Bdellovibrio bacteriovorus str. Tiberius: one gene and its partners. The protein of the gene in region 2 interacts with the protein of the main gene of each other region in a pairwise test. Links are inferred from orthologs where the notes say so. Each region holds a gene or a part of one and is shown on either strand. Other genes may lie near its edges.

The links.
Region 1: the proteins of BDT_RS00965 (region 2) and BDT_RS18515 interact in binary tests that used the Escherichia coli proteins (3 or more experiments, as listed by UniProt). The link is inferred for Bdellovibrio bacteriovorus str. Tiberius from one-to-one orthologs.
Region 3: the proteins of BDT_RS00965 (region 2) and ftsA interact in binary tests that used the Escherichia coli proteins (3 or more experiments, as listed by UniProt). The link is inferred for Bdellovibrio bacteriovorus str. Tiberius from one-to-one orthologs.

The regions. Positions count from the first base shown.
Region 1 is NC_019567.1:3,900,751-3,908,141, reverse strand. Bases 2,406-5,361 are described here. They hold BDT_RS18515 (helix-turn-helix domain-containing protein), read right to left. Parts: upstream 4,474-5,361; coding sequence 3,337-4,473; downstream 2,406-3,336. Other genes in these bases: BDT_RS18505 (class I SAM-dependent RNA methyltransferase), read right to left, coding at 5,252-5,361; BDT_RS18510 (tetratricopeptide repeat protein), read right to left, coding at 4,473-5,228; BDT_RS18520 (ArnT family glycosyltransferase), read right to left, coding at 2,406-3,334. Outside these bases: BDT_RS18535 (3'-5' exonuclease), read right to left, coding at 1-465; BDT_RS18530 (2Fe-2S iron-sulfur cluster-binding protein), read left to right, coding at 487-813; BDT_RS18525 (hypothetical protein), read right to left, coding at 810-2,021; more of BDT_RS18520, read right to left, coding at 2,018-2,405; more of BDT_RS18505, read right to left, coding at 5,362-6,433; ndk (nucleoside-diphosphate kinase), read right to left, coding at 6,471-6,896; BDT_RS18495 (hypothetical protein), read right to left, coding at 6,913-7,212; BDT_RS18490 (hypothetical protein), read right to left, coding at 7,375-7,391.
Region 2 is NC_019567.1:197,324-204,730, reverse strand. What follows is about bases 2,454-5,425. They hold BDT_RS00965 (rod shape-determining protein), read right to left. Parts: upstream 4,476-5,425; coding sequence 3,432-4,475; downstream 2,454-3,431. Other genes in these bases: BDT_RS00960 (hypothetical protein), read right to left, coding at 4,578-5,425; BDT_RS00970 (hypothetical protein), read right to left, coding at 2,902-3,372; BDT_RS00975 (zf-HC2 domain-containing protein), read right to left, coding at 2,454-2,921. Also shown: BDT_RS00980 (HAMP domain-containing sensor histidine kinase), read right to left, coding at 1-1,968; more of BDT_RS00975, read right to left, coding at 1,965-2,453; more of BDT_RS00960, read right to left, coding at 5,426-5,603; BDT_RS00955 (hemagglutinin), read left to right, coding at 5,804-7,407. UniProt on the Escherichia coli protein: Forms membrane-associated dynamic filaments that are essential for cell shape determination. Acts by regulating cell wall synthesis and cell elongation, and thus cell shape.
Region 3 is NC_019567.1:3,308,859-3,316,149, forward strand. The notes cover bases 2,145-5,000. They hold ftsA (cell division protein FtsA), read right to left. Parts: upstream 4,273-5,000; coding sequence 3,016-4,272; downstream 2,145-3,015. Other genes in these bases: BDT_RS15655 (cell division protein FtsQ/DivIB), read right to left, coding at 4,394-5,000. Outside these bases: BDT_RS15635 (hypothetical protein), read right to left, coding at 1-436; BDT_RS15640 (UDP-2,3-diacylglucosamine diphosphatase), read right to left, coding at 529-1,287; more of BDT_RS15655, read right to left, coding at 5,001-5,140; BDT_RS15660 (methyl-accepting chemotaxis protein), read left to right, coding at 5,335-6,873; BDT_RS15665 (universal stress protein), read left to right, coding at 6,952-7,291. UniProt on the Escherichia coli protein: Essential cell division protein that assists in the assembly of the Z ring. May serve as the principal membrane anchor for the Z ring.

The DNA of each region.
Region 1 (7,391 bases), 3.7 Mb from region 2 along the record:
CAGGTAAGTCGCATCTTCTTCAGCGCGGTGGAAATTGGAAGTAGGGATTTTCAAGTGCTGAACCAAAGTTCCCAGTTTGTAGTTCGGAAGACCCGGGAAGACTTTGCGAGCAATCGGCAGGCTGTCCAGGATCACACCTTTCGGCGCGGTGGTTTCATGCTTCTTGATGTCAGCAATCAGGAACTGGGAGTCAAACGGCGCATTGTGCGCGACCAGAACGTCCTCACCGCAGAACTCAGCAAAAGCCGGCAGGATAGAATCGATCAAAGGTTTGCCTTTAACCATGTCGTCAGAGATGCCATTCACCGCGGAAGCTCCCGGTGGGATTGGGCGAAGTGGGTCAATCAAAGTGGCAAAGATCGCCTCGGGCTGGCCGTCGATAAAACGAACGGCACCGATTTCTACGATTTGATCTACTCCAGGAACTGTACCAGTGGTCTCTAAGTCAAAAGCTATGAATCTCATAAAAACATTGATACAAAATGGATGGGGCTGTTTCAACTAAAGAGTGATCACGTGAAAATTATAAGCTTTTTGCCCGAAAATATTGATGTCTCAGTGAGTCAAAAGGATCATTCCGTTTTGGACGTGGCCTTGCGGGCGAAGGTGGCGCTGAACCACACCTGTGGCGGAAACGCGACCTGCGGAACCTGCCGGGTTTTTGTGGTGAAGGGACTGGAAAAACTGCCTGAGCGCAACGAGCTGGAACAGGAGATGGCCGAAGACCGGGGCTTTCAGCCTTTCGAGCGTCTGGCCTGCCAGATTGAGCCCGTGGATGGGCTCACCGTCGAAGTTCCGTTGTCAGGGGATTAAGGGCGAACGTAGAACGGATTGGTGTAAATCCAGGTGATCCATTTTTTGGCGTCCGGGATTGGCAGCATCGGGCTGACTCGCACCTGCACCCGATAAGTACCCGGCTCTTTGATTTCAAATACCGGTTCTGGATCATTCTTTCTTGCCACCACTTCACCGTCTTTGATGATCATGATTTCAAAAAAGTCCTGAGGCTTCGCAGGCAGAATCACTTTCAGACTCATGTTTTTGCTGAACTTCACTTCCGAGCCCATCATGTGACTGTGATTACCGTCTTCGATGGTGGCTGAAAATCCTTTTGGATCACCCAAAGTGTCCAGCGCGATATAGAAGCTTCCGTTTTTAATCGCATTGAAAATCTTGGTGCGGTCACTGTTGAAACTTCCCGTCAGTTCGGATTTCAGCAGCACGTGATTGCTCATGAATTCAAAGCTGCGTTTGTAGCTTGGGAAGCGGATGAAGTAATTCGCCAGCGGGATCGCACGGGCCGAGGCTTCGGTTCCGGCATAGACCACCACTTTGCGCTGCTGGCTGAGTTTGTTCAAAAGTGCGATTTCATCCGTGGGCTCGGTGTAAAGTCGAACAAATGCCAGACGCGGATTGAATGGATAAATCAGAAGACTCCAGATGGTGGAGATCTTGGACTCACCCCAGGCGCGGTTGATCAGACTTTTCATGTTCAAAAGTTCGAAACCATCAAGGCCTGAAGGAATTTCGCCGGACCAGGAATAACCCGCTTTGTACGGATGAGCCAGGATCGTCAGCGTGTCTTTGCTGGCGCCGGTTTTTTGTGACAGCAAATCGGACAGTTTCACCTGGGCATCACCCAGATTTGCGCCGATACTTTCCTGATTTAAAGAATAGTAAATCAAACGCGAATCCAGATAGCTGTATTTGCCGGCATTAAAGACCAGCAGGTTCCCGTGATAGGATTCAAACGTCGTCGGAATATTGAAGATGTTGTAGTCGGTGAAAAAGATAAAATCCAGGTTGGCAAGTTTCGCTGAAGTGATGACAAAACTTGAAGTGGCCGACCCGCTGGAAAGATCGGTGTGCACATTCAGCACACCTTTATAGTCATACAGATTGCGGGAAGAATGCTGTGAGGTGATCTGTGGTGGCACCACAGCCAGTTCGTACTGATTCAGATAAAATCCGTACAGGAAGAAGGTCACCAGCAAAAAAGAAAGAGTCGCAATTACTTTCATGGTCTTGTGAATTCCAACAGGACAAAGTCAGGAGAGATTTTTCGAATCTCTTTCATCTGCCATTGTTGTTCGGAAATCCACTTTGGTAAACCATTTCTCTCGCGCTTTACTAAATAAAAAACTTTACCCTGCGGCTCGGCTTCAGGAAGCGTGTCAAAGAAGTCGTAACGGCTGATTCCTTTGAGCTTAAACACCGGAACTTTGCTGAAATACCAAAGTGAGGACGCCATTTGATAGCTGCTGGCATAAAGTGGACTCACTTCTTTGGCCACGCTGCTTAATTCCTGGAAGACATAGGGTTCTTCGACTTTGTCACTGAGCTTGCGCAGGGCCGGCGTGAACAAAGTGGCCAGCACAATAGCAACAATCGCACCCCAGAAGATCACATACACCTTTGTCCACTTTTGCACCTTGGGGTGGAACAGCGCCAATGCCAGTACCGCCGGATAAGCGATGATCGGCCAGTTGGCTTCCACCAAAGCGCGGAAGGAAGTGAACAGGAAGAACAGCAATGGGCCCCAGCCGAAATAGAGCAGCCAGCGCAGGTCCTTGGGAACTTTTGCTCGCAAGGCCGCCCAGAAGATCAGCGGGAACACGATCAGGATTTGCCCCAGAATGTAGGAAAGTGTCCATTCCGGATCATAAGAGCTTTTTTCAAGGCCGTGTTTGATCTGGAATTCAAACGACGCAAAGTCATTTTGATAATTCCACAAAAGAACCGGTGTGCAGAAGATCAATCCTGAAACCAAAGTCAGCAAAACCCCGTTCCAGCGCACATCCTTCCAGCGTTTTTCCACGGTCAGGTACGCCAGCAGACACGGAATGAACAAAACGATGTGATATTTTGAACAGAACCCCAGGCCCAAAGCCACACCCAGCCAGATGTAGCTGGAAAGAAATTTGTTATTGATTGCCTGCAGGGATAACAAGAGGGCCAGGGACCAGAAGAACATCACCGGCAGATCCGGTGTCACGATCAAAGAGCCAAACCCCAGAAGCGGGGAAAACAGCACCAAATACGTCCACACCTTGATTTTATCAAAGTCGATCCTGTCTTTCAGGATATAGAACCACACGGCCAAAAGACCGTGACCCAGAATCACTGCCGGCCAGCGGACAGCGTTCATGAAGGGTTCAAGGAAGTGACCAAGATAGAAAAGCCAGGATACTAATGGCGGATGATCAAAATAACTTAGCTGCAGACGCTGGGCCCAAACCCAGTAGTAAGCTTCGTCAGCACTCAAGGGAATGAGTGCTGACAGAACAAGTTTTACCAGAAGGCTGATCCACCAGATGCGGAATAGATCTTTCAAGACTAGTAGCTCAGACGGATAGGTTTACCAAGGTCACCCGGAATGCCGATTTCTTTTCCGTTCAGAATCAGATTCACGGCGCCACCGTTGGAGAAATTAATCTTCAGACCGCTTTTGCTTTTGAAGGTGTGAACCTGTTCAGCAGAAAGACGGATCTTTTGTGGTTTGCCGTTCGGAGCGGAGTATTCGATCTCGACTGAATCCAAAGCTTCTACGATCAGTTCGACAGGTTTGCCGGATTCTGGTTTCGGAGTCGGCGTTGGTGTCGGGGTTGGTGATGGCGAAGCCACTGGCGTCGGCGACGGAGTTGCCGTCGGAGTCGGGCTTGGAGTCGCCGTCGGTTTCGGCGTTGGTGTTGGTGAAACCGAAGGAGTCGGCACAGTCGCTGGAGTGGATACAGCCGGAGTCGGAGACGCTGCCGTTGTCGCCGTGGAAGTCACTGGTGCCGCGGGAGTCGGTGTTGTCGTCAGGTTGCCCAAAGGACCCGGAGTGGTGTTTGGTTCCACCTCAGTCAAGGTGCCGCCATCAATGGAAGTGTCGACCACAACCGGAGTTGCGCCTTCCATGGTTTGTGCCACTTCCGCACTTGGAACTTCGGCTTCCTTGGAATACTTGTCGATCATTTTCTTTGTGAACAGAATCAATCCCACCAGAACAATACCCAGACCCAGAATGATGTAGGTTTTGGTGTTCTTGTTTTCTTTCAGGGACTGCATGCCATGATTGGAGCTGGTGGGTGGCGGAGTCTTGCGAATCGGAGTGACGGTGGCTTCCGGAACTGGTGCTGCCGCTGCTGCTGGAGCCGCTGTTTCAGTGGTGCTTTCTGTTGCCGGTTTTGATTCTGTCTCAGGGGTGGAAGCTGCTTTGGGCTCTTCCGTCTGGCGGATGTAGGGCTTCGGTTTTGTGGAGCCCATCTCTTCATAGAAGACTTCAAGAACTTCATCAGAGTTCAGGTGAAGGAAGTTAGCATAGCTCTGTACAAAGCCGCGCAGGAAGGTTTTCGCCGGCAATTGGGTTTCATCACCCTCTTCGATGGCTTTAAGAACCTTGCTGCTGATTTTCAAAGAAAGACCAATTTCGTGCAGGGAGAGGCCTTTATCCTCGCGTGCTTTCTTTAGAAGTTCTCCGGTCTTTTTCATTAATGTCCCTTTCGAATCAAACTGAGCATTCCCTTGGCTTTGTCGCGGTACTTACCGGTGGGATAATATTTTATCAACTCTTCAAAGCGGGCGACAGATTTCGATTTTTCGCCCAGACGATAGTAGGAAAGCGCACTGTAGTAGTGAGGCTCATCAAAAAGGTTCTTCTGGCAGAACCCGATGGCGCGATCCAGAGCTTCGGCAGCACGACCATAGTCCTTTTCTTCAAAGAACGTACGGCCATAGTAAGTGTTGGCGATGCAGTCGTCCGTTTGCGTGTCCATGACTTTGCCAAAAGCGGTGCGGGCGGCGCCGTACTCTTTTTGGTTGAACTTCACCAGCCCCAGATTGATGTAGGCCTTTTCCGGATTTCCGTAAGTCAGGTCATTGATCACAGTGCGGATTTCTTTTTCGGCGTCAGCGTAACGGCCGGCTTCAATCAGCACGCGGCCCAGATTGTTGCGGGCATCCGAGTAGCGCGGCTCAAAATCCAGCGCCTGGCGAAGATGTTTTTCTGCCAGATCAAAACGATCGCGATAGAAATACACCTGACCCAGATTGTTTTGGATGACGGGATTTTTTGGATCCAGCTCCTGCGCTTTCAACAGTTCCTGCAAAGCAAAGGGATAGTTGCCGCTTTCAATGTAAGAGGCACCCAAACGGAGGTGAAGTTCAGCTTTTTGTTTTTCCTGTGCCGAGCGGCTGGCACAACCCAGCATGGTCAGGGCGCACAGAGCGAGAATCCATTTACGCATGCTAAAAAGGTATCATTAGAGGACTAAGAGTCAACCCTGAGTTCCGCAATAGTTTCCACATGATCCGTCTGCGGGAACATCTCGAAAGTTTGCACCCGGTCGAGTTTGTACTTGATGCCCATTTTCTGCGTCTGAGCAAAGAACCAGTTAAGATCCCGCGCCAAAGACACTGGGTGGCAGCTGATGTAGATGATCTTGCGTGGCTGGGCGGCGGCGAGGGTCTGCATGGTGTATTCGGAAGCTCCGGCCCGAGGTGGATCCAGGACCACCAGATCGTCTTTACCGATGCTGGCTCGGCGCATGTAGGTTTCCACGTCCGACATGAAGTAGGTCATGCGCTTGTCGGTGATTTTGGAGCGGGCGCGCTCAACGAGCTTCGGATTCAGCTCGACACCAATGATTTCGGATTCGCTGTACTTTGCAGCCAGAGGGAAGGTGAAGTTCCCGGCACCGGCATACAGGTCATAAACTTTTTTGTACGGACCGTCGCCCGCCCAGTCCAAAGCCGTGCGCAGCAGGTCTTCGTTCTGAAAGCGGTTCACTTGAGAAAAACCAATGCCGTCGTCGTCGTCGGTGATCAGGCCATAGCGCACGTCGCCCTCTTCGGCGATGTACATCTCAAGACGCTGAAGATCTTTCGCATTTTTCTTTTCGGCCCAGGCTTTCACCTCGGCAAATTTGTCGGTCAGGGTTTCTTCCGTGATCAGGCAGTCCATCGTTTCCACGATTTGGTGGGAATTGCGCGCAAAGAAACCGAAGCGGCCGTTTTTGAATTTCGGCTGAATACGGTTGCGATAGCGCAGCACACGCGGACTTGGCTGGATCGGCAGATAATTGAATTCCAGATCGCGGTTGAATTTCCTGATCGTTTCCAGAACCAGCGTGTGTTTTTGACGGCGCTGTTCTTCCTCGGTGATGTGCTGCCAGTTGCAGCCGCCACAAGTATGCGCCACCGGGCATGGTGATTCACGGCGATGAGGGCTGGCGGAAAGAACCTCCACCACACGGGCTTCCATGAAGTTCTTTTTGACCAGAGTGATCTCGGCCAGAACCTCTTCATTGGGCGCTGCTTGAGGAACGAAGACAACCATGCCCTCGTGTCGTGCGACTCCAGCACCGCCAATGGCGAGTTTTTCTATATTCAATTTGATCTTGGAACCAAGAAGGGGAGCTTTCGCTCCCCTTTGGTTTGATTTCGCAGACATTTAATTATCGCAATTTCAAAATTGGATCTGAAAACGACTATGCGTTGCAGATCTCGTGTTTTTCGAAGAACAAAGCCAATTCACGAGCAGCAGACTCTGGAGAGTCAGAACCGTGAACTGCGTTTTCACCAACGTTGTCGCCGAATTTCGCGCGAACTGTGCCAGCGTTAGCTTTTTTAGGGTCAGTAGCGCCCATGATTTCGCGGTTTTTCAAAACTGCGCCTTCACCTTGAAGACACATCAACATAACCGGACCGGAAGTCATGAAGGACACAAGCTCACCGAAGAATGGACGAGCTTTGTGTTCAGCGTAGAACTCTTCAGCTTTTGCAGTTGTAAGAACGGTGATTTTCGCAGCAGCGATTTTCAAGCCGTTAGCTTCGAACATGCTCACGATATCGCCGATAGCGTTTTTCTTCATGGCATTTGGTTTGATGATAGAGAATGTTTGTTCGATAGACATGATGTCTCCTTGTTTATTAATGACAAACTGTTTTAGTAATCTCAAAGAACCTAGGAGTTTTAACGAATTGAGTGACACATGTCCACTCTTGGTTTCCTTGGTTTGCGGTGTTCACAACCAGTTTTGTCTGAACGGCCAGATCGTGACCTTCGGACGGGGTGGTGAAGTTCTGGTAGGTGATCTGATAGCTTTCGCGGTTCTGCCAAAGATTCAGAGTGAACTCGACATCTTCGGTGGTCATGATCTGGATTTCATCAACACGGCCGGCGAATGCAGGACTGGCTGCCAACAAGGCAAAAACCAATAATTTCTTCATCTTAGATCTCCTGAGTGGCCCTTAAATAGAGGCCGGGAGGGGGCGCTGTCAATGGAAAATTGCCGCAGGGGGCTATGAGCTCTTCTATATTCGAACTGAATCCTGGGATAGCGTTTTTTCCATGATCGAAGTGCCCCACAGCCCGGACCCGGGCCCCCGTCTTTAGAATCTGATCTTGA
Region 2 (7,407 bases):
TTAGGACATTAGTTGGGGATTCTTTTCCTGAATCGGCGGATAAACCGGGATGATCACGATAAACTCTGTGCCTACGCCCACTTCCGAGCGGGCCTGAATTTCGCCCCCGTGATTCTGAACAATCCCGTAAGAGATACTCAAACCCAAACCTGTCCCCTGACCCACACCCTTCGTGGTGAAGAAGGGGTCGAAGATCTTTTCCAGAACATCGGCGGACATGCCCTTACCGCTGTCTTGAATTGAGACTTGCACCCAACCACGTTTGTCCTTGGAACCCTTATAGTCCTTCAAAGCCGAAGTGGAAATCCAGATGTGACCGCTGCCTTCAAGGGCCTGAACTGCATTGGACAGGATGTTCATGAACACCTGATTCACCTGGCTGGCATAACAGTGGATCAACGGAGTTGGCTCATACTGGCGATGAATCTCGATACGGTTTTTGATTTCACCCTGCAACAGATTCAAAGTTGTATCCAAACTTTGATGAACGTCGATTTCCTGCAGTTTGGCTTCTTCCAAGCGAGAGAAATTGCGCAAACCCAAAACGATGTCACGGGTACGACGAGCGCCATCCTGACAAGACGCCACCAACTTCGGCAGATCTTTCACGATATAGTCAAATTCGTACTCTTCTTTCAGGGCCGGAAGTTTTGGCGGATCCTTTTCTGCGACTTCAGCAAGTTCGATCAGTCTTTCAGAATATTCTTTAAGATGGGTCATGTTGCTGTAAATAAATCCAATCGGATTATTCAGCTCATGCGCCACACCTGCCACCAGCTGACCCAGGCTGACCATTTTTGCAGAGTGAACAAGTTTGGTCTGAGTGTCTTTCAGCTCTTTGTTGGCCGCTTCAAGCTCGGTAATTTTCTTGCGAAGATCCGACCGGGCCACCCAGATTTTTTTGCTCATTTCATTAAAGGACTCTGTCAGAAGACCAATTTCAGTGTCGTTTTTCACCGGGATGGTAACGGCCTGTTCCTGGGATTCAAAGGACTGCAGGGCTTCAACCAGTTCGTAAAGCGGCTTCAGAACCCAGCTTGAAGTCACCAGAATCGTCAGAACCAACAAAACAATAACCGCACCCACGACGCTGATAAAGGCATAGTTCACGTTCTTCAGAACCGCTTTGGCTTCGCTCTTGGAAGCACCCAAAGCCACATAGAACTTCGTGATACCCCAATCCAGTGGATAGATCAAAAAGCCATATGGCGTGCTGCGCACATTCAGATCAAAGAAAGGCTCTGCCCCCGGACGGAAATAAGGACGGAAGAAGTCTTTTTTATAAAGATAAAAATCCGGGTGACTGGCAACAATGGCCTGACCGTTATCCGAGAAAAAAATCAGTTCCAGCTTCAGGCGGCTTTTAATTCTGGATACAAAGGCTTTGTTCAGATCCATCACCTGTTCCATGTAACCCACAACACGGCCACCGGCCCCGGTGATTTTAGAGATCAGGATCAGATTTACTTTTTGTTTGTCACCGAATTCAGCCAGGGAAATTTCACGCTGATCTTTGACCTGTGCCATGTATTTCGCTGACAGGAAAACGGCGTCTTGTACGGGAACGAAGCTGCGCACGTTTTCTTTTTCATCTTTGAAAACCGAAGCCAGCATGCGGCCTTCACGATTGAAGAACGTCAGACTGGAAATATTGTCGGCTTTGATCCACTGGGAAGAAATATTGCGAATGGTGCCACTGTCACCTTCCGCCATGTGATACACCAGGCTGGGATCACGCACATAACGGTCACGCTTTTGCTGAATGCTTGTCAAAAGATCCGCCAGAATCAATTCGACTTCGCGGGCATTGCCGCTCAGGCGCTGGGACAGTTCATGATCGATGGCTTTTTCGTATTTGATCATGGAATAACCGGTGACGAACGCCAGCGGCACGACTGAAAACAGGACGAACCAGATGATCAAGATCGTGCGCAGGGATCGTTTGGGTTTCTTCCGGAGTGTTTTCACTTTTTGGATTCATCCAAAGTGAAGATCAGACGAATGATTCCGTCCGGCATCACACGAGGGTGTTTTTCTTTGGAAAATTTGGTCTTCCCATAAGTGCCCAGATAGTTCATCAGGTCCTGATACTTCGCCTCAGGAATTGTAAGGTGATAATACATGGATGTCGGAGTTTTCTTCCAACCCAGTTCCACGGAACCGGCTTTACGACCACCCAGTTCAAGGATCTTGTCATTGATCTTGGGGCCAATGCTTTCAATGTTAGTCGCAGAGATTTCACCGCGATAAAGGAACCCACCAGAAGCCGCTGCTGGAGCAGTCTCTGCCGGTTTTTCAGGTTTTGCCGCCACCGCAGCCGGTGCCGCTGGTGTCGGTGTCGCCGGAGCCACCGCAACCGGAGTGGCTGCCGCAGGTTTATCCGGAGTTTTTGCCGTTACAGCAGGAGTCGCCTCTTTAGCGCCTTCATCCACGAATTCCGGAGTTTCCTGCACCACGGTGGTGGTTTCTGTTTTGGAAACTTCAGCCAGGATCACATCTTTGGATCCGGTCAAACTGCCCAACTGCATGACTTTCTGCCATGGAGTCACGGACAACAAAGTCACAATCACCCCGACAACAACCAGAGCTTCCAAGCCCCATTTAAGACCCTGAGGCCATTTGTCGAAATTGGATTTTTGCATCAGCACCGTCAGATAGCTGGAAGGCGCGTTGATTTGTGAAATGATGGGTTCGGACACACGTGTGTCGGCCAGGCGTTCAGCGTACTTCTGACCATTTTCGATTTTACCCAGATCCAGCTGGGCATCGCGCGAGAACTTCACATGATCTTCAACCGCGGAACGGCGTTCCGGATCCAGAGTCCCCGTCAAATAGTCATAAAGCAGCTCATGCCCGATGAACGGAGAAATCTCTCGTTTATTTTTCTTGGAGAGCTGAACTTTATTTTCCTGCTGAGCCATGCTTTAGTTTACTCACACCTTGGGTCATGCTTCCCAGCTTGCGCAACGCCCGGCCTAATCTATATCGAATAGTGCCCTGGGTAATGCCCAAACCAGCTGAAATATCATCGTCACTTATCTTCAGGATTTTAGACCAAATAACGGTCAATAGCTCGTCTTCTGAGGCGGATTTCTGAAATTCACGCCATGGGCCCAGATCGACGGCATCAGGAATCAGCCAGCCCGATTCCACGGTGGTGTTGGGACGTCCGCGGGAAACGCGCACTTTAAATTTGTCCCAAACCGTTTTGGTGGCGGCAACGATGGCTACAGAATTTTTTAAATCAGGATTTCGCGCCTTGCGAGCCCGACAAAGGGCCAGCGCTTGGGATGAAGCCTCTATCGCTTTTTGATCATCAAGCAAGGAAAAATAGAAAAACAAAGCGATAGATTGTACGTCAGCTTCGGTCATAGCACCTTTAAGTCCATTCGTGCGTTCGAGGGCACCCTTTCGTGGATGCCCTTTCTATACTAATCGACTGTAAGCTGTCTGAGAAGGTCAAGTTGGTCGAGAACTTTACCGGAACCCATAACCACGCAGGAAAGTGGGTCTTCGGCGATAGAAACCGGCAGTCCAGTTCTTTCTCTCAGAAGCACGTCCAGGTTCGCCAGCAATGCGCCCCCGCCCGTCAGAACGATTCCGTTATCCACGATGTCGGAAGCCAGTTCCGGTGGAGTTTTTTCCAGCGCGGTACGAACAGCATCAACAACTTCAGACAAAGGATCCATCAAAGCATCGTTCACCTGAGAAGAAGTGATCTCGATGGTTTTCGGAGCACCGGCCACCAGGTCACGGCCTTTGATCTCCATGGATTTTTCCTCTTCAAACGGATAAGCGTTACCGATTTGGATTTTGATGTTTTCTGCAGTTCTTTCACCGATCAGAAGGTTGAACTGACGACGAACGTAGTTCACGATCGCCTCGTCAAACTTGTCACCGGCAACTTTGATGGATTTGCAGTAAACAATACCACCCAAAGAAATCACCGCCACGCCCGTAGTACCACCGCCCATGTCGACAACCATGTTGCCGGATGGCTCCGTGATCGGAAGACCGGCACCAATAGCCGCTGCCATTGGTTCCTCGATCAGATAAACCTCACGGGCACCTGCGGACTGAGCTGCTTCTTTCACCGCACGTTTTTCAACCTGAGTGATTCCGTAAGGAACGCAGATGATGATACGAGGACGGATGAAGGATTTTTTCTCGCCAAGGGATTTGCCGATGAAGTATTTCAGCATGGACTGAGTGACTTCGAAGTCAGCGATAACACCGTCTTTGATCGGGCGGATCGCCACGATGCTGCCAGGTGTACGTCCCAACATGTCTTTGGCTTCTTTACCTACGGCAAGAACGCGGTTTTGCATGCCACGATAATTTTTTTGGACCGCAACCACGGAAGGTTCATCAAGGATGATTCCGCGGCCTTTTACGTAAACAAGTGTATTGGCGGTGCCAAGGTCAATGGCGATGTCGTTAGAAAAATAATCTTGAACTTTGTCAAAAAAACTCATGCTGAATCTCACTTCAGTGTAATATTCATCGGGCTTTAAACAGTTCAAGTCTAGGTTCTATAAAAACCGGAGTCAATACTGATATTTAGGCCTTTTTTGAGTTTATTTTGACGCAGGTGCGCACTGGATCGCAAGGTCCGTGCCCGTCAACTGACCACGGAAGCGAACCTCCAAACCTTCGTTCAAGGTTGTTTCCGCCACCATGGTTTTGTCGATATCCAGATCCACCGCCTCAATGGCGATGCGCTCGTCTTGCCCACCAGCAGCGGGTTTCAGACGCAGAGTGATTCTTTCAGTCGAACGTCCACGGAAGATTTCGCGCTCTACTTTGTTGGCAACATCCCACACGATCTCTTCATCACGGCGGGTTTCCTTGCGCCCGGATTCAGAGTGAGTCAGGGAGCATTTCACCCGGCGCAGATCCGCCTTGGTACGCTTGAAAGACTTGTCCGACAGACAAACCGCTTCGACTTCTTTTTGAATTTCCAGATTGGTGACCTTCAGGCTGATCTGCGAACCCAGGCCTGAACGCACGGAAAACTTGCTGTCCCCGCGCTGCTGATGCAGCTGGATTTCACCCAAAGCGGCGCGACCCGTTTGCGATGGTGTTAACAACAAGCGGCCCTTGCCATAGGAATCAACCAGACTACCCAGAATGTCGTAACCCTGATCGTTCTTTCCGCTCCAGAACATGTCGCGATAAATCTGACGTCGTTGCGGATTGAAAGGATTCATATTCTGCAGGAACGTACGATCTTTCAAATCCATCCCGTTAACCACACAACGAGCCGTGCTCATCGCCGGCAAAGTGCCCGGACTGCTGACTTGAGTGTTGGTGGTGCACATGCGGTTGTAGGTCTCAATACGCATTTCGCGGGCGCAGTTGTTATTCAAAGCATCGTTCAACAAGGCATCACAATAAGCGTTTTTGGAAGTCAGTTTCTGACGACCGGTGGTGCAGCCGTTGAATTTGTATTCATAGGTGAATTCACCCTGAACATCGACAGGAGTTGGCGTGGGTGTAGATGTTGTCGGAACCGGAGCCGCACCGCCACCGCCACCACCATTGGAGCAAGCCGCCACGGACAGAGCTAAAACAGACAAAGCAAGTTGTAGATGAATGCGCATGCTATACCTCCACACACGGTCAACACCGCCTTTACTTCAAAGACCCTGCCAACGTCATAATGCATTTGTTAGGGAACCAGAGGGGTCTTCTGTTACTTCACTGACAGGTGTGACAATTTGAGACACCTTTCCGCGAGATTTCGCTGAATGCCAGTGATCTTCGGTTAAACATGACGAAACATCGTCCGATAAGTAATGCAATGAACGTAATGGCACTTTGGATTTTCCTTATCACGGGTCTGGTCTCGGGTTGCACCCTTGTGGGCAACCTTACGGACTATAATTCCCTGACGGCACCGGTTCTGACCGACGGTACCGGAACCAAAATTGAATCCCTGATCATCAATTCCTCTGACAGCCTTTCAAACTATAATCTGCGCGGTGAATGTTACTATCCGAAGCAGAAAATCGAAGTCATCATTCAGCCCAGCCTGAACAGCCTGTCGACCATGGAGCCAAAAGTATTCACCACCGTCTGTCAGGACGGAAGCTTCAGTCTGGATGTGAACACTCAAGGCTGGCCGGATGCTGAGTACACAGTAAAACTGGAAGTGACGTCTTTGGCCGGCGTGAAGTCTTCGAATGAAACTGCGGTCACCAAAGACATCATCGCACCGAACGTCAGCTTCGCCACGCCACTGCCAGCGGAAGTTGGCAATGCGCTGATTGCCGCTTTGCCCGTGGATGGGACATGCGAAGATGATGACGGACCGGTGTCAGTTCTTTTCCAGGGCACGACGCTGGCGACCTTCACCTGCAGCAACGGCACTTTCAGTGGCCCGGTGATTGTGGGCGCCCTGAATGATGGTGCAACCATTTTACAGGTTTCCCAAACCGACAGTGCCGGAAATACAGGGACGGCAAACAGCTCTTCCTTCAACAAGGATTCATTGGCGCCCCTTCTGCCGGTGACTTTCGGTTCTTTAGGCAGTGCTCTTTCCAACAACGATGCCGATCGCTCCGTCACTGTAACCGTGCCTGCCGATGCCACTCAATATCGCTATGTGATTGTGAAGGACACCGATTGCAGCAATCAGTGGGCAGCGATCATGGCGACCACTCCGGTTCCGGCGGGGACTCCGGCGACTTTCAGCTTTGCAGGGGATGGCGAATACCGCCTTTGTTTCATTGCCGGGGACCAGGCTGACAACTGGCAGCCCGACACCGCCGTCATTGAATCCGGCGCGGTCATCATCGACACCGCGGGCCCGGCACTGAATATCACAAGCCCGTTGGCTGGCAGCAAACACAAGTCTGCCGTCACTGTGTCTGGCACTTGCGAGGCAGGCGCTTCGTTGAGCTTTGCCGGCGACTATACAACGTCGCCGTCCACCGGAACGTGCAGCGTTGGTGGTACTTTTAGTTTCAACGTCACCCTGACGGCCGTTGATGGATTGAAGAACTTCACTTTGTCTTCGACCGATGGAGCCGGCAACACAACCCATCACACCGCTTATTCTTTGGTACGGGACAATGTGATCGTGGCTCCGTCGGTGACACTGAACACCGCCGCAACCACAAACAATCCTGATGCCCAATTCACCGTCAACGATTGCAGTGATGCGACTTTCATTATGATAAAAGAAATCAATGCGCCTCCGGCTTTGGGTGATTCCGGCTGGATTGCCTGCTCGACAGCGGCTCAGAACTATTCCTTTGATCTGAGTGCCAATGGGGATCAACAGGGCCTTCGCAACGTGCGCTTCTATGCCCGTGACGAAGCCGGTAACGTTTCCACCGCGACGGTCTTTACTATCACTTATGACAGCAAAGCGCCGATTCTGACTTTGGATCCGGTGCCGAC
Region 3 (7,291 bases), 3.1 Mb from region 2 along the record:
TATGGCCGTTGCCGGATTCGGTGTACCCGATCAACTCGACAGTGGCTGTGACTTTTTCAGGGCTGCCGATTGGCAAGCCGCCGCACTTGATCGGACAAGTCAGATCAAGAATTTCGTTGTTGGTCATGCGCACCGGAATACCAATGGCATCCAGCTGATAGTCAGAATAAGTGCAGGTGTAAGAACGAATTGAGGACTTGAAGGTGACCTGAATCATTGCCGGCGCAAAAAATTCCCCACTGCGGTTGGCGATACGAATCTGTGGAATATCAATGTACGGAGAAGCAATATCACGACGATTTGATCCGTCCTGATAAGCCATGCAGCTGATGGACGTGGAATGAATGACGAAGGCCTCTTTTTGCACCGTCATTTCCACGGCGGCTTGAGTTGTCATGGCAAACAAAAACACCAAAGCGCTGGCGGCTTTTTTCATAATTCCTCCTTGAATACAAAAAGGATACGCCCTGCAGACCGTGACCGCAAAACTTCAGACTTTTAAGTGATCCAGAGGATTCGGCGTAGTACTTAGGACTCTTCAGAAGGAAGATACACCCATTCGCCCACGCCATTTTTCAGACAGAAGACTTTCACGCGCTCTTCAAACCACGACCCCAGATTCACCGAGCGCACGGAGTGCCCGTTGATGGCTTCGGTGTGATCGTCAAACACGTGCATGTGTCCAGAGACAATCAGATCAAAAGGCTTTTCCGCATAGGCTACCGGAGTGTGCTTGCGAATCATCGTGATCAGCTCACCTTCATTGGACACACGATAATGTCCACTGCGTTCGCGGCTTTTTTTGCTGGCTTTGTTTCCGATGTGATCCCAGAACTTACCCGGCAGAATATTTCCCAGTGGTTTGATATAGGGATTGCGAATGATGCTGCGGTATTTAAGATACTTCTCGTCATTCATATTGATCAGATCCCCGTGCTCACAACGCACACGAACCCCGTCGATCAGATAATACTGAGCCTCGACAAAAACTTCGATCCCCAGACGTTTTTGGAAGTAACCCTCCACGTGAACATCGTGGTTTCCTTCGATGAACGTGATCCGGGCCCCGGCTTTGCGAAGGTCTCCCAGTGTCTGCATCAAAGGTTCGAATTTTTTGGCGAAATAGGTATGACCACCCACCCACAGATCGAAGATATCCCCGAGCATGAAAAGGTGAACTTGCTGCGGATTGCCCGCCAGCAAAGAACGCAAAAAGCGCAACAGGATTTTCCCATTGCGCTCTTCAGCGGTTTTCAAGTGAATGTCGGATATGAACCAGGCTTCCACTATTCTTTATTCAGATCGAATCCTTGTTTCTTGCGGATAAAGGCAGGAACTTCAAGATTCTGGCTGGAGAACGGAGAGCTCAGGACTTCACGAGCCATGCGGCGCGCTTCTTCCAAAGACTGCTGTTCGTGATCCACATTCATGGACAGCTGTTCCGGGTTATTGTGCTTGGATTTCAAGTCCTGGCTTTCTTTGAAAGCGCGGGCTTTAGCCAGCAACATGTCACGCGGGGACAAAGATGATTCCACTTGCGGCTGGATCGGGGTTGCAACTTCCTGTTGTGCAGGAACCTGCTGAGCCTGAACCGGCATCTGAGGCATCATGTTTTGTGCTGCCTGCTGAGCCATCTGTGGAGTCACGGCAGCTACAGGGGGAACAACCACAGTCTCAGTAACCTGAGGAGCTGCCTCTGTCTGCTGTGGTTGAAGCGTAAAAGACTGAACCTGAGTCTGAACCGCAGTGATCGGCGGAAGTTCAACCGCTGGCATCTGAGGCATAACTGGCATTTGTGGCATAGTCGGCATAACCGGCATTTGCGGGTACTGAGGCATTTGTGGCATCTGCGGCATTACCGGCATCTGTGGCATTTGAGCCATCTGTTGCGGCATTTGCGGCATCTGCATGTTCATGCCACCGAAGTGAGCTGCGTTCTGGTTCAGGAAATTCTGCATTTGATTAACCTGAGCCATGTCGTTCACAAGCTTCACGTCGTGAGCATCGAAACCAGTTGCGATCACAGTCACACGAACTTCATCGCCCATGCTTTCATCGATAACCGCACCGAAGATGATTTCTGCATCTTCATGAGCCGCTTCAGTGATCAGAGTGGAAGCTTCGTTCACTTCATACAAAGAAAGGTCAGAACCACCAGTTACGTTGATGATGATGCCAGTAGCGCCATCGATCTTCACATTTTCCAGCAATGGAGAAGAGATCGCCGCAGTAGCCGCTTCAACCGCACGGTTGTCACCTTTAGCTGCGCCAGTACCCATGATTGCAATGCCTTTGGAGGACATAACAGTGCGGATATCTGCGAAGTCCAGATTGATAAGACCGCGGATGTTGATCAGATCAGAGATACCTTTAACAGCCTGAAGAAGAACTTCGTCCGCTTTTTTGAAGGTTTCCAGAAGCGGAGTTCTTTCCGCCGCGATGGAAAGAAGTTTCTGATTCGGGATCACGATCAGAGTGTCCACGTTTTCTTTCAGTTCAGACAGACCGCCTTCAGCGTGTTTGCCGCGTTTTTTTCCTTCGAACAGGAAGGGTTTGGTAACAACACCGATAGTCAGTGCGCCAAGCTCACGCGCAATCTTCGCGACGATCGGAGCGCCACCAGTCCCAGTTCCGCCACCCATACCCGCAGTGACGAAGACCATGTCGGAGCCTTCCAATTTTTCAACGATTTCATTGTAGGACTCGATCGCAGCTCTGCGACCCACATCCGGATTTGCACCCGCGCCAAGACCTTTTGTAAGGTCAAGACCCAACTGGATCTTATTCGGAGATTTGCTGGCGTTCAGGGCCTGGATATCTGTATTGGCAACGATGAATTCAACACCGTTCATGCCGGATTCGATCATTGTGGCAACTGCGTTGCTGCCGCCACCGCCGACGCCCACTACTTTAATATTTGCACCAATATTGATATTTTCTTCCAATTCAAACATTTGATCCTCCCCACAGAATCATCCGCCGTCGCCGAGGCTTGGGCGAACTCAGGCTATAAATTTAAAAAATCTGTCCAAAAAATTCTTTGATCTTCTTGGTGATCCCGTCCAGCGATTCACCAATGTTCACTTCCTGTTGCTGTTGGTGCGTTTGAAGCAGATCTTTTCTCTGCCCCAATGCATACTGCAACAGTCCAACAGCGGCGGAGAATTCTCCAGACTTCACCACATCCGTCAGACCACCGATTTCACGAGGTGCCCCTCTGCGAACCGGAATATCAAAGATAAACTCTCCCATCTCGATCAGACCATCCAGGTTGCTTGCGCCCCCTGTAAGAACAATCCCGCCACCAAGCATTGGCATCAGGCCGCTCATACGAATGTCATTGGCAATCAGGTTCAGAGTCTCCTCTGCACGAGCTTCGATAACATCCGCAAGGTCCTTGCGAGGAATCACGCGGGATTTTCTTCCGCCGACACCCTCGACCTCAACAGTTTCATTTTCATTCACCATAGAAGCCATGGCACAACCATGCTTCTTTTTCAGCTCTTCCGCCGCGAACTGCGGAGTTCTCAACCCCACCGCCACGTCGTGAGTGAAGTGCTGGCCACCCACTGGAATTACAGAGGAGTGAGCCACACTGCCGTTGACGAAGTAAAGGGCGTTACAAGCGCCGCCACCCATATCAACCACGCACACACCCAGATTCTTTTCATCGTTGGACATCACCGCAGTAGCGGATGCCAGCTGGGAAAGAACCAGGCCTGCGATTTTCAAACCGGCTTTTTCAACACATTTTACTGTATTATTGATAGCACTCTGACCACCGGTCACGATGTGCACATTGGCTTCCAAGCGGATGCCGGACATGCCGATAGGATCTGTGATCCCGTCCTGGCCGTCGACTTTGAATTCTCTTGGAAGTACGTGAAGAACAGAACGATCCGTTGGAACCGCCACTGCCTTGGCAGCTTCGATAACACGGTCAATTTCAGAGGCAGTGACTTCGCGGTTCTTGATCGCGACCATGCCCTTGGAATCAAATGAAGAAATGTGCGAACCAGCAACACCCACCCACACTTCGGATACGGTGTAACCGGACATCAATTCTGCTTCTTCTTTGGCTTTTCTAATGGAATCAGTCGTGGCTTCGATATTGACTACGACACCCTGGCGGATCCCTGTATTGGGAGCGGTGCCCACGCCTGCGACTTCGATTTTTCCTTCGGGATTAACTGTGCCGATGACAAAAGAGACCTTGGTAGAACCAATGTCCAAGCCAGCCAATACCGGAGCTTTGGGTTTTGATGTACTCATCCTTAAGTCCTCACGGATGCCTAAACTATAAAAGTTTCAGGAAAGACCACCCGTTAAAATCATTTTAAGGGGCTTCTAAGGGGGCATCTACCCGACTTTGATCGGTCTTCCAGACTTAAGCTTAGGGATCCTTACGCAACCTGACAAGGACTTTCTTTGACAGATTCGCGTCTATGACGCGCGCGTCAAACTGGCGGGATTCGAGATAATCGACGACTTGGCTGACTCGTGCAGACTTCAAAGACACTTGGTCTTCGCCCATCTTCACCTGGATTCCAGTTTTGATCATGGTCATCCAGAAGCCTTCTTTATTGTCGTAACGAATTTCAGAAATTGTTTTTCTGCTGAACGATCCTTCAGCAGGAATTTGTTCAACCACATCAACAGCCTTCTTGCGAAGTTCTGTTTTTTTCACAAAGCCTTCTCCATCAAGCAGCACAACATCCGGAGCCTGCTTGCTTTCAACCGGATCCAGGAAAGTTCCATCTTTAATAATAGGAACAAGCTTTCCACCTTTGGCCATGAACAGAAGCTTCACCTCATGCGGGCGCACGCGCACAGACAAAGTCGTCGGCCAGCTTCTTTTGATATTCAAACCATCCACCCAGTTCAGGGCGTCGACTTCACGGGATACTTTTTTAAGTTTGATATTCCAAAGAGAAACGCCTTTGTATCGGGCAAGACTTGCCTCCAGGCGATCGACGTGAGGACGTAAAAACTGCTCCTGCCCCGCGGGTGGATTTTCAAGCACAACCTCGACCGAACTGATATTGAAAAAGCCATTTTCATTCAGATAAAAAAGCGTTCCCGCAAGTGCTGCAGGCAGAACAATGAATCCAAAGATAAGTTTTAAAACGAGCTTCTTCACAGTCGGAAATCCTCTGCTGTCGTGAATTTTAGATTAGCAACAAGATCGCCAACAATGAAACGCTGTCCGCAAAACAAGACCAAGGTCTTTCACTGGACCTTGATGCTCTTACCTTTTCCGCCCGCAACAAAACAAGCTTTAGTCCGTATTGTTTTCGACCTCATTACCGATAGATAGCAAGCGAAGGAGACTCTATGAAATTTGGCAGCAAGGTAATTTTAAATGTCGCAATATCCTGCGTGGTCTGCACTCTGGCCGCCGTCGGAATCTCCTCCTCCAAGATCCATGAACAGGGACGCGATCAACTGGTCGACAAATCCCAGGCTATTCTTTCCCGCCTTGAATCCATGCGCGGCTATGTCGCCATCTCTGGAAACCTGAAAGAAGACTTCACCGCCGCCGTGGAAAAATACCCGGATGGAAATCTTCCAGAAGATGTGCGCAAACAACTGCTGCGCAAAGTTCCCATCGTGGCCTCGATGGCCGTGGGTTTTGAGAACGCCGACAAAGACGGCTATAAGTTCCGCGTTTTCACTGCAGCCCCGCGCCGCGATTCCAACAAAGCCACCGCCTCTGAACTGGAAATTCTGAAACGCTTTGAAGCCGATCCGGAATTAAAAGAAATTGTCGCCAGTGGGGATCATGACGTTGTTGTGTATCGTCCGGTGCGCCTGTCTGAAGCTCAAGGCTGTCTGCTATGCCACGGCCACCCTTCCAAAAGCCCATGGGGCAATGGCAAAGACATTCTGGGCTTCCCGATGGAAAACTGGGGCGACAATAAACTTCATGGCGTCTTTGCCGTCACCTCTTCCACGGATCGCGTGGCAGAAGCGGCCAACAACACAACTTACTCGATTCTTCTGTGGGCTTTGCTGATCACCGTTGTGATTCTGACGGCGTCTTATTTCCTGCTGCGTTCACCACTGGGCTCCCTGCTTGAAGCCATCAGCACTTTGAATCGTGCGGGCGCGCAAGTTTCCACAACGGGTAATGAGATCTTCAGCTCCAGCCAAAGCCTGAGTAATTCCGCCGTGAAGGCCGCCGCTTCCATTGAAGAAACCTCTGCCTCCACGGAAGAGGTTTCCAGCATGGTGAAGATGAATTCCCAGCACGCATCCAAAGCCCGCGATCTGGCGCACACCGCCCAGGAAAAAGCACGTATCGGTGAACGCGAGGTGCAAAAGCTGACCACGTCGATGGACGAAATCACCTCCAGCTCCAAAAAGATTGAAGAGATCATCACCGTGATTGATGACATCGCTTTTCAGACAAATCTGCTGGCGCTGAATGCATCTGTCGAAGCGGCTCGTGCCGGCGAACACGGAAAAGGTTTTGCGGTTGTTGCCGAAGCGGTTCGCAGCCTCGCACAACGAAGCGCCACTTCCGCCAAAGAGATTTCCAATCTGATCAACGACAGTGTTGAAAAGATTGAGTCCGGTCATGAGGTGGTCCGATCCAGTGCCGATTCCTTAAAAGAGATTGTGACCACCATTGAAAAGCTGTCAGCCCTCAACACCGAGATTTCCGGAGCCAGTTCCGAACAGGAGCAAGGGATCCTGCAAATTAACAAGGCTTTGACAGACATGGATAAGATCACCCAAGCCAATGCCGCCGCCGCCGAAGAATGCGCTGCCGCTTCGGAAGAGCTGACACGTCAGTCATCCGTCATGGAAGAAGCAGTCCAGCAACTGAACGTTATTATTAGCGGAAATGCGGACCGAGCCGCTTCATGACCCAAAAATAGACAAATGATGACGGGAATCATAGACCCGTGCAGTTAAAGTGCTATCCTTCAAGACAAGGAGGATAGCATGATCAATCATTCACTTCTTATTGCCGACGAACTGGAGCACAAGGATGAAGCGTCCTTAAAAAGATCCCAGGTGAACCGTCGCTTCGCCTCGGACCTGTCTGTCCGCCTGAATTGCCCCGTTTCCTTGTTGTATGTCAAAACTCTGAAAGACATCCCCGGACGCCTGGCCCTTTCTTACGCTGAAAAAGCCAAGGTCATCAGCCACAAACACCACCAGCTGGCACCGGTCATGAACAACTTTGCCGTGCCCGGGAAACTGATTGTGAAGTTCGGCTCGCCAGTAAAAGAAATCTCGGCCGCCGTCAAAGACAACAGTGTCGAGGCTCTGATTGTCGGTT